Regions from separate parts of the Streptomyces sp. NPDC059166 genome, predicted to be linked through region 2. Evidence: riboswitches for the same ligand, from Rfam matches in the RefSeq annotation. Region 2 holds a riboswitch; each other region holds the start of a gene.

Region 1 (4,938 bases), on a different contig from region 2:
AGGGCGCCCCGCTCGCGCAGCACGTCGCGGAGGGTGCACCCGGCGACGTACTCCATCGCGAGATAGACGTACGCGCCCTGGGCGCCCTGGTCGAAGACACCCACCACATTGGGATGGGCGAGGCGGGCGACGGACTTGGCCTCGCGGATGAAGCGCTCGACGAACGCCGCGTCCGTGGCCAGCGCGGGGTGCATCACCTTGAGGGCGAGCACACGGTCGAGCCGGGTGTCCACGGCCCGGTAGACCGTGGCCATCCCACCGACGGCGATGCGCGCGTCGATGCGGTAGCGGCCGTCGAGCAGCTGCCCGACGAGGGGGTCCTGGAGGGTCGTGTCCACGGAGCGAGTCTACGAGCTGCCACGGACAGGCCGGCGGGCACCGGACGGCCCGGGGGCCGTCCGGTGCCGAGCCGTGACAGAGGTATGCACGTGCTGTGACCGGGAAGGACTGCTTCCGGCCGGATCAGAACGCCGGTCGTTCGGGATCCAGCACAGCGCGGCCCTCGGCGGGCGACGACGCCTCCGCGAAGTGGCGGCGCGGGATCCGCCCCGCCCGGTACGCGAGCCGTCCGGCGTCCACCGCGTGGCGCATGGCCGCCGCCATCAGTTCCGGCTCCTGGGCCCGGGTCACCGCTGAGGCGAGCATCACGGCGGAGCAGCCCAGCTCCATGGCCAGCGCCGCGTCCGACGCGGTCCCCGCGCCCGCGTCCAGGATCACCGGGACCTCGGCCCGCTCGGTGATCAGCTGGAAGTTGTGCGGGTTGCGGATGCCCAGCCCGGAACCGATGGGGGAGCCCAGCGGCATGATCGCGGCACACCCCACGCCCTGCAGCTTGCGCGCCAGGACCGGGTCGTCGCTGGTGTACGGCAGGACCGTGAAGCCGTCGTCGACCAGGATCTCCGCGGCGTCCAGCAGCTCGACCGGATCGGGCAGCAGCGTCCGCTCGTCCGCCACCACCTCCAGCTTGATCCAGTCCGTCCCCAGCGCCTCACGCGCCAGCCGGGCCGTCAGCACCGCTTCGCCGGCGGTGAAGCACCCCGCGGTGTTCGGGAGGACCCGGACGGAGAGGCGCTCCAGCACGGAGAGCACCGAGCCCCGCACGGTCGGGTCCAGGCGGCGCATCGCCACGGTGGTCAGCTCGGTACCCGAGGCGATCAGCGAGCGTTCCAGCACGTCGAGGCTGGGCGCCCCGCCGGTCCCCATGATCAGCCGGGACGAGAACGTCGTGGAACCCAGGGTGAAGAGATCGTCGGACACCGTCAGCCTCCCTGCACCGCGGTGAGGACCTCGACACGGTCGCCGTCGGCGAGCGCGGTCGAGGACCAGCGGCCGCGAGGCACGACGGCCTCGTTGACCGCTGCGGCGACCCCCGAGGGGGCCGACGTCAACGAGGAGACGAGGGTGTCCAGCGCGGTTCCGGCCGGGAGGGTACGCCGGTCCCCGTTGACGGAGACCTGTACGAGGGCGGCTGAGGACGCGGGCTCTGTCATGCGTGCTGCTCCTGCGGGGCGGGGGCGGTGACTGCGGGGGACGAGGACGGCGAGGGCTCCTGAGCGGCGGCGGCCGGGGCGAAGCGGGACGGTGCGAACGGGCGGCCCACCTCGGGCGGCTCGCCGGTGGTCAGCACCTCGGCCATCACATCGCCCGTGACCGGGGTGAGGAGCACCCCGTTGCGGTGGTGGCCGGTGGCCAGGTGCAGCCCCGGGAGGGCCGTGGGGCCCAGCAGAGGGGCGTTGTCCGGCGAGGAGGGCCGCAGGCCCGCACGGGTCTCGGTCAGCGGCAGCTCGGTGATCCCGGGCACCAGCTCGTGGGCGTCGCGCAGCAGCTCGTAGACACCGCCCGCGGTGACGGTGGTGTCCCAGCCCATCTCCTCGGTGGTGGCGCCGACCACCAGCTCGCCGTCGGCGCGCGGCACCAGATAGACCTGGCTCCCGCGCACGACGGCCCGTACCGTCCTGCTCAGGAAGGGCGCGTAGGCGGGCGGCACCCTCAGCCGGAGCACCTGGCCCTTCACCGGGCGCACCGGCGGCAGGAGCGCTTCGGGTACTCCGCCCAGACGTCCGCTGAGGCTCCCCCCGGCGAGCACCACCTGCCCGGCGGCCAGCTCCGTCCCGTCGCGCAGCACGGCCCCGGTCGCGCGGCCGCCCACGACGGAGAGCCGCTCCACCCAGGCGCGGCGGAAGACCACCCCCGCCCGCTCGCACGCCGTGACCAGCGCCGAGGCCAGCCGCCGGGGGTCCACCTGGTGGTCGCCGTCGACCCGCAGCCCGCCGCGCACACCGGGGGCGAGCATCGGCTCCAGACGGCGGCACTCCCGGCCGGAGAGCCACTCGGACTCCAGCCCCGAACGCAGCTGCAGCGCGTGCAGTTCGCGCAGGTGCGCCCGGTCGTCCGAGTCCAGTGCGACGGCCAGGGTCCCGCAGGCGCGGAACCCGGTGCCCTGGCCGCTCGCCTCCTCCAGCTCGGCCACGAACGCCGGATAGCGCTCCGCCGACGCCAGGTTGAGGCCGAGCAGCATCTGCTCGCCGTAATGGAGTTCGGTCACGGCGGCGAGCATCCCGGCCGCGACCATGGCGGCCCCGCCGCCCGGATCCGGATCGGCCACGGTCGTGCTCAGACCGCGCTGGGCGGACCGCCACGCGGTGACCAGACCGATGATGCCGCCCCCCACGACCAGGACGTCGGAGGTGTCCGCGGAGATGCGCATGGGCGTCCAGCCCCTCCCTTCGCCGGCATGACCCGGATCAGGTTCGTACGGTCGGAGGCCGGCCAGCCTCCCTCTCAGCCCGGTGCGCCCGGACTCCCGCGAGTGTCTTACGGTGGCCAGCCTAGACCCCGCCCGTTCCCGCCCGTAAGGGAGCCGTACCCATGGCCCGTTCACTCGACGGACTCGTCCTCGCACCGGTCGCCGACCAGGCCCCGGGGCAGGTCGGCACCCGTACCCGCTTCACGTACCACGAGGAGGACGGCCGGATCTGGGCCGAGTACGCGGGCGGCGACGTGGTCCGCGGCCACCTCGTCGGGACGAGGGAGGCGGACCGTCTCGACTTCCGTTACGTTCAGCTGAAGCGGGACGGCACCACGTCGAGCGGGCACTGCGTCTCCGCCGTCACCGATCTCCCCGACGGACGGGTCCGCCTGGACGAGACATGGGAGTGGGAGTCGCAGGACGGGAGCGGGACCAGCGTTGTCGAGGAACTCACCGACTGACGGAACGCCACATGACTAGGGCGTGTTTCGAAAGTCCCACCTGCTCGGCGACGCCTGGCACGCACGCTCGCTGCGTTGTCGGGATCACCCCGATACATCCGGTATCGGGGCGACCCTCCGCCTTGCGATCGCACGCACCAGACGCCGCCGAGCCCGCCCTCCGGGCGGACGGCGCTACTTTCGAAACACGCCCTAGGGTGGACAGGTGAGCCAGCAGACAGAGGGAACGGCGGTGGACGGGCCGCGCGGAGTGGTGATCGTGGGCGCCGGCATGGCCGGTGTGCAGACGGCCGTCGCCTTGCGCGAAAAGGGATTCGCGGGCCCGGTCACCCTGATCGGCGCCGAGCCGCACCAGCCCTACGACAGACCGCCCCTCTCCAAGGCGGTCCTGCTCGGCAAGGCCGAGGACTCCGCCTTCGACGTCGACTTCGAGGCCCTGGACGTCACCCTGCGCCTCGGACTCGACGTGACGGGCCTGCGGGCCGACGCGCACGAACTGGACACCCTCCAGGGCCCCGTCGGCTACGACGCGCTCGTCCTCGCCACCGGGGCCGAGCCCATCGCGCTCCCCGGTTCCGAGGGCGTGCCAGGGGTCCATCTGCTGCGCACCGTCGACGACGCGGCCCGGCTGCGCCCCGTGCTGGAACGGCAGCACGACATCGTCGTCGTGGGAGCGGGCTGGATCGGCGCCGAGTTCACCACGGCCGCCAGGGCCGCCGGCTGCGCGGTGACGGTGGTCGAGGCCGCCGACCGTCCCCTCGCCGGCACGATGCCCGCCGAGGTGGCCGCCCCGATGGCCGCCTGGTACGCCGAGAGCGGGGCCGTACTCCTCACCGGGGCCCGGGTCGCACGGGTCGAACAGGGTGCCGTCCACCTCGCCGACGGCCGGGCCGTGCCGGCCGGAGCGGTGGTCGTGGGCATCGGTGCCCGGCCCGCCACCGGATGGCTCGCGGGTTCGGGCATCGCGCTCGGCGCCGACGGCTCGGTCACCGCCGACAAGTCCCTGCGCGCCTCGCTCCCCGACGTCTACGCGGTGGGCGACTGCGCCTCGTTCCCCTCGGCCCGCTACGGCGAGCGGCTGCTGGTCCACCACTGGGACAACGCCCTGCAGGGGCCCGGGACGGTCGCCGCCGCGCTGGCGGACGGCGCGGCCAGGACGTACGACCCGGTGCCGTACTTCTGGTCCGAGCAGTTCGGGCGGTTCGTGCAGTACGCCGGTCACCACGCCGCCGCCGACACACTGCTGTGGCGGGGCGAACCCACCGACCCCACCTGGACGGTGTGCTGGCTGCGGCAGGGGGCCCTGGTGGCCGTGCTGGCCGTCAGCCGGCCGCGCGACCTGGCACAGGGGCGCAGGCTGATCGAGGCCGGAGCGCGGATCGACCCGGTGAGGGCCGCCGACTCCGCCGTACCGCTGAAATCGACGGTGCTCCCGGGGTAGGCGACGGCCCCGTACGCCCGGCCCGGCTACCGGCTGTCGGTCCGGGATGGCACGCTTGTCCCTGTGACCGAGATTGACGCAAAGATCGATGCTCTCGTCCCCGCCTGGCTCCACCTTCCCGACATCGCGGAAATGCTCGATGTCGAGGTGACGCGCGTACGGCAGCTGGTCAAGGAGGGCCAGCTGATCGCCGTACGACGTGGTGAGAACCGGACGCTCCAGGTGCCTGCCGCCTTCATCGACGGCGACAAGGTGGTCAAGGGCCTCGCGGGGACCCTGACGCTCCT
Region 2 (4,938 bases):
AGCGTCCGGCAGGGCCAGATCTCCTCGACGGGTTTCGAGCAGCTGCACGCGAGCTTCTCACCGGGGAAGCAGAGCGAACTCAAGGAGCGGCAGTCGGCCCTGCTGATGCGGGACGACGAGGAGGACGGTGCAGGCTCCCCCCGCCGGACCTCGGTGGACCTCGCGCGGGGCACCGCGGTCGTCCGGCTGCCGGTGGCAGGCCCGGGCAGGGGCCCCACCGGGCCGTGATCCGGCGCCGCCCCGGCCGATGGACGCCGCACCGCGGGGTACCAGGGGAACGACCGCGTCGTTCCGTCGACCCCGTGGAGGTGGGTGGCCGTGCGCACCCTGAAAGCCCTGCTCGACCGCAGTCTGACCGCCCAGGCGATCGTGATCTTCGTCGTGGGTGTCGCAGTGCACGCCCTGTTACGCCGTGACGGGAACATCGTCTGGTGGGTGGTCCAGAGCGCCCTGCTCACCGCCGTGGTCATCGCGATCATCGCGGTGCAGCGCCGCAGGACCAGCCGCGCCGCCGGCGCGGACCCGCGCGGGATCGCCGAGCTCAACCGGAAGATCCGGCACCGTGAGCTGCCCCGGGACCCGCAGGAGCGGGCGACCATGCGACGGCTGGTCGACGAACAGCTGGGCAAGATGGAACGCGGAGGCCGCTGGCTGCCGTACTGGCTGGGCTGCATGGGCCTGATCGCAGTGGGTCTGCTGGTCCTTGGAACAGCCACCGGGTCCGTCGTCTTCCCGCTGCTCTTCGCCGCGGGCACGGCCGCCTTCTGCTACTGGCTGATGTGGATGCGCGGGCGGGCCATGGAATCGCACCGCCACATGCGCGCCGCCCTGGACGAGCAGGGCTGACGGCGGCGGATCCCCACAGTGCGATCGGTCACGGCCGGGCCGTGCCCGGGCCGTGCAGGGGCCGTACGCGTCGCTCGTACGATCCTCCCTCCTTCTTGTCCGGCCCTCTGCGGCCCGGGGCACCACGGCGCGTCTGCCACACTGGAAGAACCATGCCTAAGCCCGGAGAACTCACTTTCGTCGCGCCCCGCGGAGCCAAGCGGCCGCCGCGGCACCTCGCCGACCTCACGCCCGACGAGCGCAAGGAAGCGGTCGCCGCGACCGGCGAGAAGGGCTTCCGTGCCCAGCAGCTGTCGCAGCACTACTTCACGCGGTACACGGCCGACCCGGCCGAGTGGACCAACATCCCGGCCGCCTCGCGGGAGAAGCTCGCCGAGGCGATGTTCCCCGATCTGATGTCGGTCGTGCGCCACATCAGCTGCGACGACGACACCACCCGCAAGACGCTGTGGAAGCTCCACGACGGCACGCTCGTGGAGTCGGTCCTGATGCGGTATCCCGACCGGGTGACCATGTGCATCTCCTCGCAGGCCGGCTGCGGGATGAACTGCCCGTTCTGCGCGACCGGGCAGGCGGGCCTCGACCGCAACCTCTCGACCGCCGAGATCGTGCACCAGATCGTGGACGGCATGCGGGCCCTGCGCGACGGTGAGGTCGCGGGCGGCCCGGCACGGCTTTCCAACATCGTGTTCATGGGCATGGGCGAGCCGCTGGCCAACTACAACCGCGTGGTCGGGGCGATCCGCCGGCTGACCGACCCGGAGCCGGACGGCCTCGGGCTGTCGCAGCGGGGCATCACCGTGTCCACGGTGGGACTGGTCCCGGCGATGCTGCGCTTCGCCGACGAGGGCTTCAAGTGCCGCCTCGCCGTGTCGCTGCACGCGCCGGACGACGAGCTGCGGGACACCCTCGTCCCGGTGAACACCCGCTGGAAGGTCCGCGAGGTCCTGGACGCGGCGTGGGAGTACGCCGAGAAGTCGGGTCGCCGCATCTCCATCGAGTACGCGCTGATCCGCGACATCAACGACCAGGCGTGGCGCGGTGACCGGCTGGGCCGGCTGCTCAAGGGCAAGCGGGTGCACGTCAACCTGATCCCGCTGAACCCCACCCCGGGCTCCAAGTGGACCGCTTCGCGGCCCGAGGACGAGAAGGCGTTCGTCGAGGCGATCGCCGCCCACGGTGTGCCGGTCACCGTTCGCGACACCCGTGGTCAGGAGATCGACGGCGCCTGCGGGCAGCTCGCCGCGTCCGAGCGCTGAGGCCTCCCGGCCAGGGCGGCATCCGGCCGGACCGTCGTGATCCGGCCGGTGTAGCCTGGCGCCGTCATCAACTTCATATTCCGACAGGGGAGCGCCACAGCGCTGAGAGTGCGGCACCGAGGACAGGTCGGCCGCAGACCCTCTGAACCTCGCCCAGGTCATTCCGGGTAGGAAGTTCGGACCTTACTCAAGCTGTTGCGCCCTGCCCGCTCACCGAGCGGGCAGGGCCGCGTCTCTTCCTGGTCACCTCCAGGAGGAATCACATGAACACCACCAGGTACGCGGCGACGGCCGTGGCCGCCACGCTGGCCGTGAGCGTGCTCGCGGGATGCGGCGGCTCCGACGACAGCACGTCCGGGGGCACCGGGGCCGGTTCGAAGACCGTCACGCTGGTGAGCCACGACTCCTTCAACGCCTCGGACTCCGTCCTGAAGGCGTTCACGAAGGAGACCGGCTACAAGGTCAAGGTACTCAAGAGCGGTGACGCGGGAGCCGCGCTCAACCAGGAGATCCTGACCAAGGGATCCCCCCGGGGCGACGTCTTCTTCGGCGTGGACAACACCCTGCTCTCCCGCGCCCTCGACAACGGCCTGTTCACGCCCTACGAGGCCAAGGGCCTGGACCGCGTCGAGACCGGCACGCAGCTCGACGCCGGACAGCACCGGGTCACGCCCGTCGACACCGGCGACATCTGCGTGAACTACGACAGGAAGTACTTCGCCGACAGGAAGCTCGACCCGCCGAAGTCCTTCGACGACCTGCTGAAGCCCGCGTACAAGGACCTCCTCGTCACCGAGAACGCCGCGACGTCCTCTCCCGGACTCGGCTTCCTCCTCGGCACCGTCGCCACCTACGGCGAGACCGGCTACCAGGACTACTGGAAGAAGCTGAAGGCCAACGGGGTCAAGACCGTCGACGGCTGGGAGCAGGCGTACAACGAGGAGTTCTCCGGTTCCGCCGGCGGGAAGAAGGCCAGGGCGGACCGCCCGCTCGTCGTCTCCTACGCCTCCAGCCCGCCCGTCGAGGTGCTGTACGCGGACCCGCGGCCCACCGAGGCCCCGACAGGCGTCGCCACCGGAACGTGCTTCCGGCAGACCGAGTTCGCCGGCCTGCTCGACGGGGCGCGGAACGAGGCGGGCGGCAAGGCGCTGCTGGACTTCCTGATCAGCAAGAAGTTCCAGGAGGACATGCCGCTCAACATGTTCGTGAACCCGGTGGTGAAGGACGCGGAACTGCCCGAGCTCTTCACGAAGTTCGGGACCGCCGTCGACAAGCCGGCGACGGTGGACCCGGAGAAGATCGCCAAGAACCGTGAGCAGTGGGTCCAGTCGTGGTCCTCGCTCGTCGTGAAGTAGCCGCGCGGCCCTCATGGCGGGGGACCGCCGTGAGGTGCGCCCTGATGGCCGTGCCCGTGCTGTTCTTCGCCCTGTTCTTCGCCTACCCGGTCGCCGCGATCGTCGGCCGGGGGCTGAAGGCACAGGGCGAGTGGCAGTTCGGCCGCGTCGGCCAGGTGCTCGGTCGGCCCGACATCCTGGACGTCCTCTGGTTCACCACCTGGCAGGCCGTCGCCTCCACCGTGCTCACCCTGCTGATCGCCCTGCCCGGCGCCTACGTCTTCGCCCGCCTGCGGTTCCCCGGCAAACAGCTGCTGCGGGCCGTGGTGACCGTGCCGTTCGTGCTGCCCACGGTGGTGGTGGGCACGGCGTTCCTGGCGCTGCTGGGGCGGGGCGGCTTCCTCGACGAACTGTGGGGCGTCCGGCTCGACACCACGGTGTGGGCGATCCTGCTCGCCCACGTGTTCTTCAACTACGCGGTCGTCGTACGGACCGTCGGCGGACTCTGGTCGCAGCTGGACCCGCGCCAGGAGGAGGCCGCCCGGGTGCTCGGGGCGGGCCGGTTCGCCGCCTGGCGGCAGGTGACCCTGCCCGCGCTCGTCCCTGCCGTGGCCGCCGCCGCGCTCATGGTCTTCCTCTTCACCTTCACCTCCTTCGGCGTCGTCCAGATCCTCGGCGGCCCGGCCTACTCCACCCTGGAGGTGGAGATCTACCGGCAGACCGCGCAGCTGCTGGACCTGCCGACCGCCGCCGTGCTCACCCTGGTGCAGTTCGCCGCGGTCGGCGGGATCCTCGCCCTGCACGCCTGGACCGTACGCCGCAGGGAGACCGCCCTCGGACTGGTCGACCCCGCGCAGACCGCGAGCCCGCCCCGCGGACCCGGCCAGCGCCTGCTGCTCGGCGGCGTCCTGCTGACGGTGCTCCTTCTCGTCCTGCTGCCGCTCGGCGTGCTGGTGGAGCGCTCCTTCGACACCTCCGGTGGCTACGGCCTCGCCTTCTACCGGGCGCTGCAGTCCGCCGACGCCAACGGCTCCACCTTCCTGGTTCCGCCGCTCGACGCCATCGGCAACTCCCTGCGGTACGCCATGGTGGCGACGCTCATCGCCCTGGTGATCGGTGGCCTCGCGGCGGCGGCCCTGACGCGGCGGGCAGGCCGGCTGGTCCGCGGCTTCGACGCACTGCTGATGCTGCCGCTGGGGGTGTCCGCCGTCACCGTCGGCTTCGGCTTCCTGATCACCCTCGACGAGCCGCCGCTCGACCTCCGTACGTCCTGGATCCTCGTGCCGCTCGCCCAGGCGCTGGTGGGCGTCCCCTTCGTCGTACGGACGATGCTGCCGGTCCTGCGTGCCGTCGACGACCGGCTCAGGGAGGCCGCCGCGGTGCTGGGGGCCTCGCCGCTGCGGGCCTGGCGGGAGGTGGACCTGCCGCTGGTGCGGCGCGCCGTACTCGTCGCCGCCGGTTTCGCCTTCGCGGTGTCGCTCGGCGAGTTCGGCGCGACC
Region 3 (4,938 bases), on a different contig from region 2:
ATGGCGTCAATAGGGCCATGGGGGATCATTCCTGGCCAGTTTCATCTACTGCGGGGTTGAACGATGCGCGAGTCGGTTCAGGCAGAGGTCATGATGAGCTTCCTCGTCTCCGAGGAGCTCTCCTTCCGTATTCCGGTGGAGCTCCGGTACGAGGTAAGCGATCCGTATGCGATCCGGATGACCTTCCACCTGCCCGGTGACGCCCCCGTCACCTGGGCATTCGGCCGCGAGCTGCTGCTCGACGGTCTCAACAGCCCCAGTGGTGACGGTGATGTGCACATCGGCCCGACCGAGCCCGAAGGGCTTTCCGATGTACACATCCGCCTTCAGGTCGGTGCGGACCGCGCACTGTTCAGGGCCGGAACGGCACCACTCGTGGCCTTCCTCGACCGGACGGACAAGCTGGTGCCACTGGGGCAGGAGCACACGCTGGGTGACTTCGACGGCAGTCTGGAGGAGGCGCTGGGCCGCATCCTCGCCAAGGAGCAGAACGCCGGCTGACGGCGAGGGACCGGCCGGGCACGGAACACCGCCGACCGATGCACCAGATCTCCGTGTCCCGGCTCATGGGCATGTGTGTGCTGCCCCGCGTCATGTCTTGCGCCGTCGCCCCCTCCCGGTCCGCGCGGGCGCGGGAGCTCCGGCTTCCGCGCCGGTCCCCGTGCGGTCCGCGGAGACCACCAGGGCCGCGAGCGCCGTCGTCACCGGTACCGAGGCGACCAGCCCGATCGATCCGACCAGGGTCCGGACGATCTCCTCGGCGACGAGTTCGCTGTTGGCGACCGTGCCCACGCTGCTCTGCGCGATCGAGAAGAGCAGCAGCAGGGGGAGAGCCGCGCCCGCGTAGGCGAGCACGAGTGTGTTCACGACCGAGGCGATGTGGTCGCGGCCGATCCGGATGGCCGCGCGGTAGAGCCGCCGGGCGCCCATCGTCGGATCGGCCTGGTGGAGTTCCCAGACGGCGGAGGTCTGGGTGACGGTGACATCGTCCAGGACACCGAGCGATCCGATGATCACGCCGGCCAGGAGAAGGCCGCTCATGTCGATCTCCGGGTAGAGCCCGTGGATCAGGCCGGTGTTGTCGTCGGTGTTGCCGGTAAGGCTCGCCCAGCCGATGAACAGGGAGCCCAGCAGACCGATCAGCAGCAGTGAGATGAGCGTCCCGACCACGGCCACGGAGGTACGGGCCGTCAGCCCATGGCAGGTGTAGAGGGCGATGAGCATGATGGCGCTCGATCCGATCACGGCCACGACCAGCGGATTCGAGCCCTGGAGGATCGCCGGCAGGATGAAGAGGGTCAGCACGCCGAACGAGACGGCGAGCGCGATCAGCGCCATGAGCCCGCGCATCCTGCCGACCACCACCACGGAGACCGCGAAGATCCCGGCGAGCAGCGCCATCGGGAACGTACGGTCCACGTCGGTCACCGAATACTGCAGGTCACTCGGCGCGTCGGGCGCGTAGGCGACCACCACGCCCTGTCCCTCGTGGAGCTGGCGTGGGGCATCGGGCTGGACGACCTCGACGAACGTACGGCCCTTGTCCTCGCCGGACGTCACCTCGACCGTGGCCTTCTTGCACTGCCCCTTCTGCCCGTTGACCGCCTCCCTCCCGGACGGGGTGGAGGTGTCACCGGTGGGCGGAACCTGTGAGGCGTTGACGTCGGCACAGTCCACCTGGACGACCTTCGTCACCCGGCCGTCCTGGGTCTGCCGGTCGAAGCCGACGCCCGTGCGCTCGTGCGGAGGTGCGCCTCCCGGCCAGAACACCACCAGCCCGACCAGGACCGCCGCGGCGAAGGGGATCAGTACGGCGGCGATGATCTTGCGCAGGTGTTTGGACACGGGCGCGGCCGGGCCGTGACTGTGGGAATGGACGTGCGCGTGGCTCTGTGTGCTGCCTGATGCGTGGCCGTGCGGCTCGGGGGTGGTTCCGGGGGAGGTCACCCACCGATCATCCCAAGGAGTGGGTAGGCCCTCTGGCCAGCACGCCACGACGGGGGTTAGCGTGGAGCCACATCTGTACACGCGGGAGCTCGGAGCACCGGGCTGAGAGGGCGCTGACCTTCGTATCTCCCTGAGGGGTCTACGGGAAAGCTGCGCCGACCGCCGAACCTGTTACCGGGTAATGCCGGCGTAGGGAGTAGGTCTCATGACCACAGCGGACGCACGCACGCCTGCCTCGAAGCGGAACGCATCGCTCAAGGGGGCCACGGAGAGCATGCCCGACTCCGTGGACACCGGGAACGACGGGGCCGGTAAGTCCATCGGCTGGCACAAGGGGTACGTCCAGGGCTCGCGCCCGGACCTCCGTGTGCCGGTCCGTCAGGTGCATCTCACCAACGGGAAGGACGTGACCCTGTACGACACGTCCGGCCCGTACACCGACCCCACCATCGACACCGACGTACGCCGCGGGCTCGCCCCGCTCCGGGAGAACTGGATCATCTCCCGCGGGGACACCGAGGAGTACGCCGGCCGGCCGGCGCGTCCCGAGGACGACGGAGTCCGGCACACGTCGCCCCGCGGCGGTCTGCGCAACCTCGACGCGGTCTTCCCCGGACGTCCCCGGCTGCCGCGCAGGAGCCGCGACGGCCGCCCGGTCACCCAACTCGCCTACGCGCGCCGGGGGGAGATCACCCCGGAGATGGAATACGTCGCGATCCGGGAGAACGTCGCACCCGAGGTCGTGCGCGAGGAGATCGCCGCGGGGCGGGCCGTGCTGCCGGCCAACGTCAACCATCCCGAGATCGAGCCGATGATCATCGGGAAGCGGTTCCTGGTGAAGGTCAACGCCAACATCGGGAACTCCGCGGTCACCTCGTCCATCGAGGAGGAGGTGGACAAGATGACCTGGGCGACCAAGTGGGGCGCGGACACGGTCATGGACCTGTCCACCGGGCGGAACATCCACACCACCCGTGAATGGGTGCTGCGCAACTCGCCCGTGCCGATCGGGACCGTCCCCCTCTACCAGGCCCTCGAGAAGGTGGACGGCCGGGCCGAGGAGCTGACCTGGGAGATCTACAAGGACACGGTCGTCGAACAGGCCGAGCAGGGCGTCGACTACATGACCGTGCACGCCGGGGTGAGGCTGCCGTACGTCCCGCTCACGGCCCGCCGGAAGACCGGCATCGTCTCCCGGGGCGGTTCCATCATGGCGGCCTGGTGCCTGGCGCATCACAAGGAGTCGTTCCTCTACGAGCACTTCGAGGAACTGTGCGAGATCCTCGCCGCCTACGACGTGACGTACTCGCTCGGTGACGGGCTGCGCCCCGGCTCGATCGCGGACGCCAACGACGAGGCGCAGTTCGCCGAACTCCGCACGCTCGGCGAACTCAACTCCGTGGCCAAGCGGTTCGGCGTCCAGACGATGATCGAGGGTCCGGGACACGTCCCGATGCACAAGATCAAGGAGAACATCGACCTCCAGCAGGAGATCTGCGAGGAGGCGCCCTTCTACACGCTGGGCCCGCTGACCACCGATGTGGCTCCCGCGTACGACCACATCACCTCCGGGATCGGCGCGGCGATGATCGCCTGGTGGGGCACGGCGATGCTCTGTTACGTCACGCCGAAGGAGCACCTGGGGCTCCCGAACCGCGACGACGTGAAGACGGGTGTCATCACGTACAAGATCGCCGCTCACGCGGCCGACCTCGCCAAGGGGCACCCAGGGGCGCAGGAGTGGGACGACGCCCTTTCCGACGCCCGGTTCGAGTTCCGCTGGGAGGACCAGTTCAACCTGGCTCTCGACCCGGACACCGCCCGGGAGTTCCACGACGAGACCCTGCCCGCCGAGCCGGCCAAGACGGCGCACTTCTGCTCCATGTGCGGGCCGAAGTTCTGCTCGATGAAGATCAGCAGGAGCATCTCGGAGCAGTTCGGTGGTGACACGGGTTCGACGGCTGAGGAGATCGAGGCGGGGATGTTGGAGAAGTCGAAGGAGTTCGCGGCCGCGGGAAACCGTGTGTATCTGCCTCTGGCCGAGTAGAGCCGGGTAGAGCCGAGCAGGACCGAGCCGGAGCCGTATGCCGCCCGGCCGCCCGGGCGCCGGGCAGCCCCGGCTTCGGGCGGCTGCCCGGCGGCGGGCCCGCCCAGGGCGTCCGCTCGGTGCCGGGCGGCGGCCGTACCGGCTGGGCCCCATCCGTTCCCACGGCCTCGGCCGGGGTACGGATGCGGCTGCCGGGGCCGCCGCACGGGGGACGGGTCCCGGGCGGAGGGGTTCGCCCCTTCGGACCGTCGCGAGCGGTCGTCCGCCGCAGGTCGTCCGCTGCCGCTGCCCGTTCGCCGTGTGCGCGGACCAACAGGGGCGAACGGCCGGGGCGTTCGGGGCCCCTCCGGGCCGTCCTGGACGCGCGGCCTCCGGCAGGCCCGGCGGGTTCGCGGCCTCCTGCCGCAGCGCGGGCATCGTCCCCGTCAGTCCGGCTGGTGCTCGGGACCGCCGAAGTCGGGGCTGGTGAAGTCAGGGCTGGTGAAGGTGGGGCGGGGGCCGGCCGCGGGGCCGTCCTCCGGCCCGGAGAAGTCCGGCTTGCTGTAGCCGATCCTGGGGATGCGGTTCGCCGAGCGGTGCGGGGTGCGTGAGGCGGGCCCCGCGGTCGGGTCGTCGAGCGCGTCCCGCAGGAAGGGCAGGATGCCGCGTTCCAACAGGGCGTGGCGCCAGGCCTCGCGGGCGCGGGCGACGTCCTCGGGAAGCTCGTCCTCCTCGTCCACGGCCGGCAGCGCGGTGGCGCCGTTGCGGAGGGCGGTGAGAAGGAGGCCGATCGCGGCGGCGAGGACCGCGGCGGCGGCGACGGCGGCGAAGAACCAGCCGGCGGCGACCATGGTCCCGGCGAAGGCCGGGGCGGGGCTGAGGGCCTTCAGCGGATAGCCGATCAGCAGGAATATCAGGGCGGCGGTTCCCGCGAGCAGGGGCGTCAGCACGGTGATCACAGCGAG

Evidence for each region. Region 2 has a riboswitch for thiamine pyrophosphate ahead of ACFXOA_RS22535 (thiamine ABC transporter substrate binding subunit). Riboswitches for the same ligand answer to the same signal wherever they lie in the genome.
Region 1: it holds a riboswitch for thiamine pyrophosphate, as region 2 does, so the genes downstream of both, thiO (glycine oxidase ThiO) here and ACFXOA_RS22535 (thiamine ABC transporter substrate binding subunit) in region 2, are expected to answer to the same signal.
Region 3: it holds a riboswitch for thiamine pyrophosphate, as region 2 does, so the genes downstream of both, thiC (phosphomethylpyrimidine synthase ThiC) here and ACFXOA_RS22535 (thiamine ABC transporter substrate binding subunit) in region 2, are expected to answer to the same signal.

The regions. Positions count from the first base shown of each region.
Region 1 covers NZ_JBHZCI010000022.1:122,307-127,244, forward strand. The annotation lists gene pknB (Stk1 family PASTA domain-containing Ser/Thr kinase) at 1-338, opposite strand, end outside; gene ACFXOA_RS18580 (thiazole synthase) at 463-1,257, opposite strand; gene thiS (sulfur carrier protein ThiS) at 1,260-1,490, opposite strand; gene thiO (glycine oxidase ThiO) at 1,487-2,707, opposite strand; TPP riboswitch at 2,705-2,817, opposite strand; gene ACFXOA_RS18595 (hypothetical protein) at 2,869-3,210, shown strand; gene ACFXOA_RS18600 (NAD(P)/FAD-dependent oxidoreductase) at 3,416-4,651, shown strand; gene ACFXOA_RS18605 (Rv2175c family DNA-binding protein) at 4,715-4,938, shown strand, end outside.
Region 2 covers NZ_JBHZCI010000030.1:97,177-102,114, reverse strand. The annotation lists gene ACFXOA_RS22550 (DUF6191 domain-containing protein) at 1-228, shown strand, start outside; gene ACFXOA_RS22545 (hypothetical protein) at 319-846, shown strand; gene rlmN (23S rRNA (adenine(2503)-C(2))-methyltransferase RlmN) at 999-2,105, shown strand; TPP riboswitch at 2,181-2,297, shown strand; gene ACFXOA_RS22535 (thiamine ABC transporter substrate binding subunit) at 2,369-3,460, shown strand; gene ACFXOA_RS22530 (ABC transporter permease) at 3,505-4,938, shown strand, end outside.
Region 3 covers NZ_JBHZCI010000001.1:245,376-250,313, forward strand. The annotation lists gene ACFXOA_RS01135 (SsgA family sporulation/cell division regulator) at 64-501, shown strand; gene ACFXOA_RS01140 (YibE/F family protein) at 592-1,947, opposite strand; TPP riboswitch at 2,019-2,160, shown strand; gene thiC (phosphomethylpyrimidine synthase ThiC) at 2,153-3,994, shown strand; gene ACFXOA_RS01150 (hypothetical protein) at 4,420-4,938, opposite strand, start outside.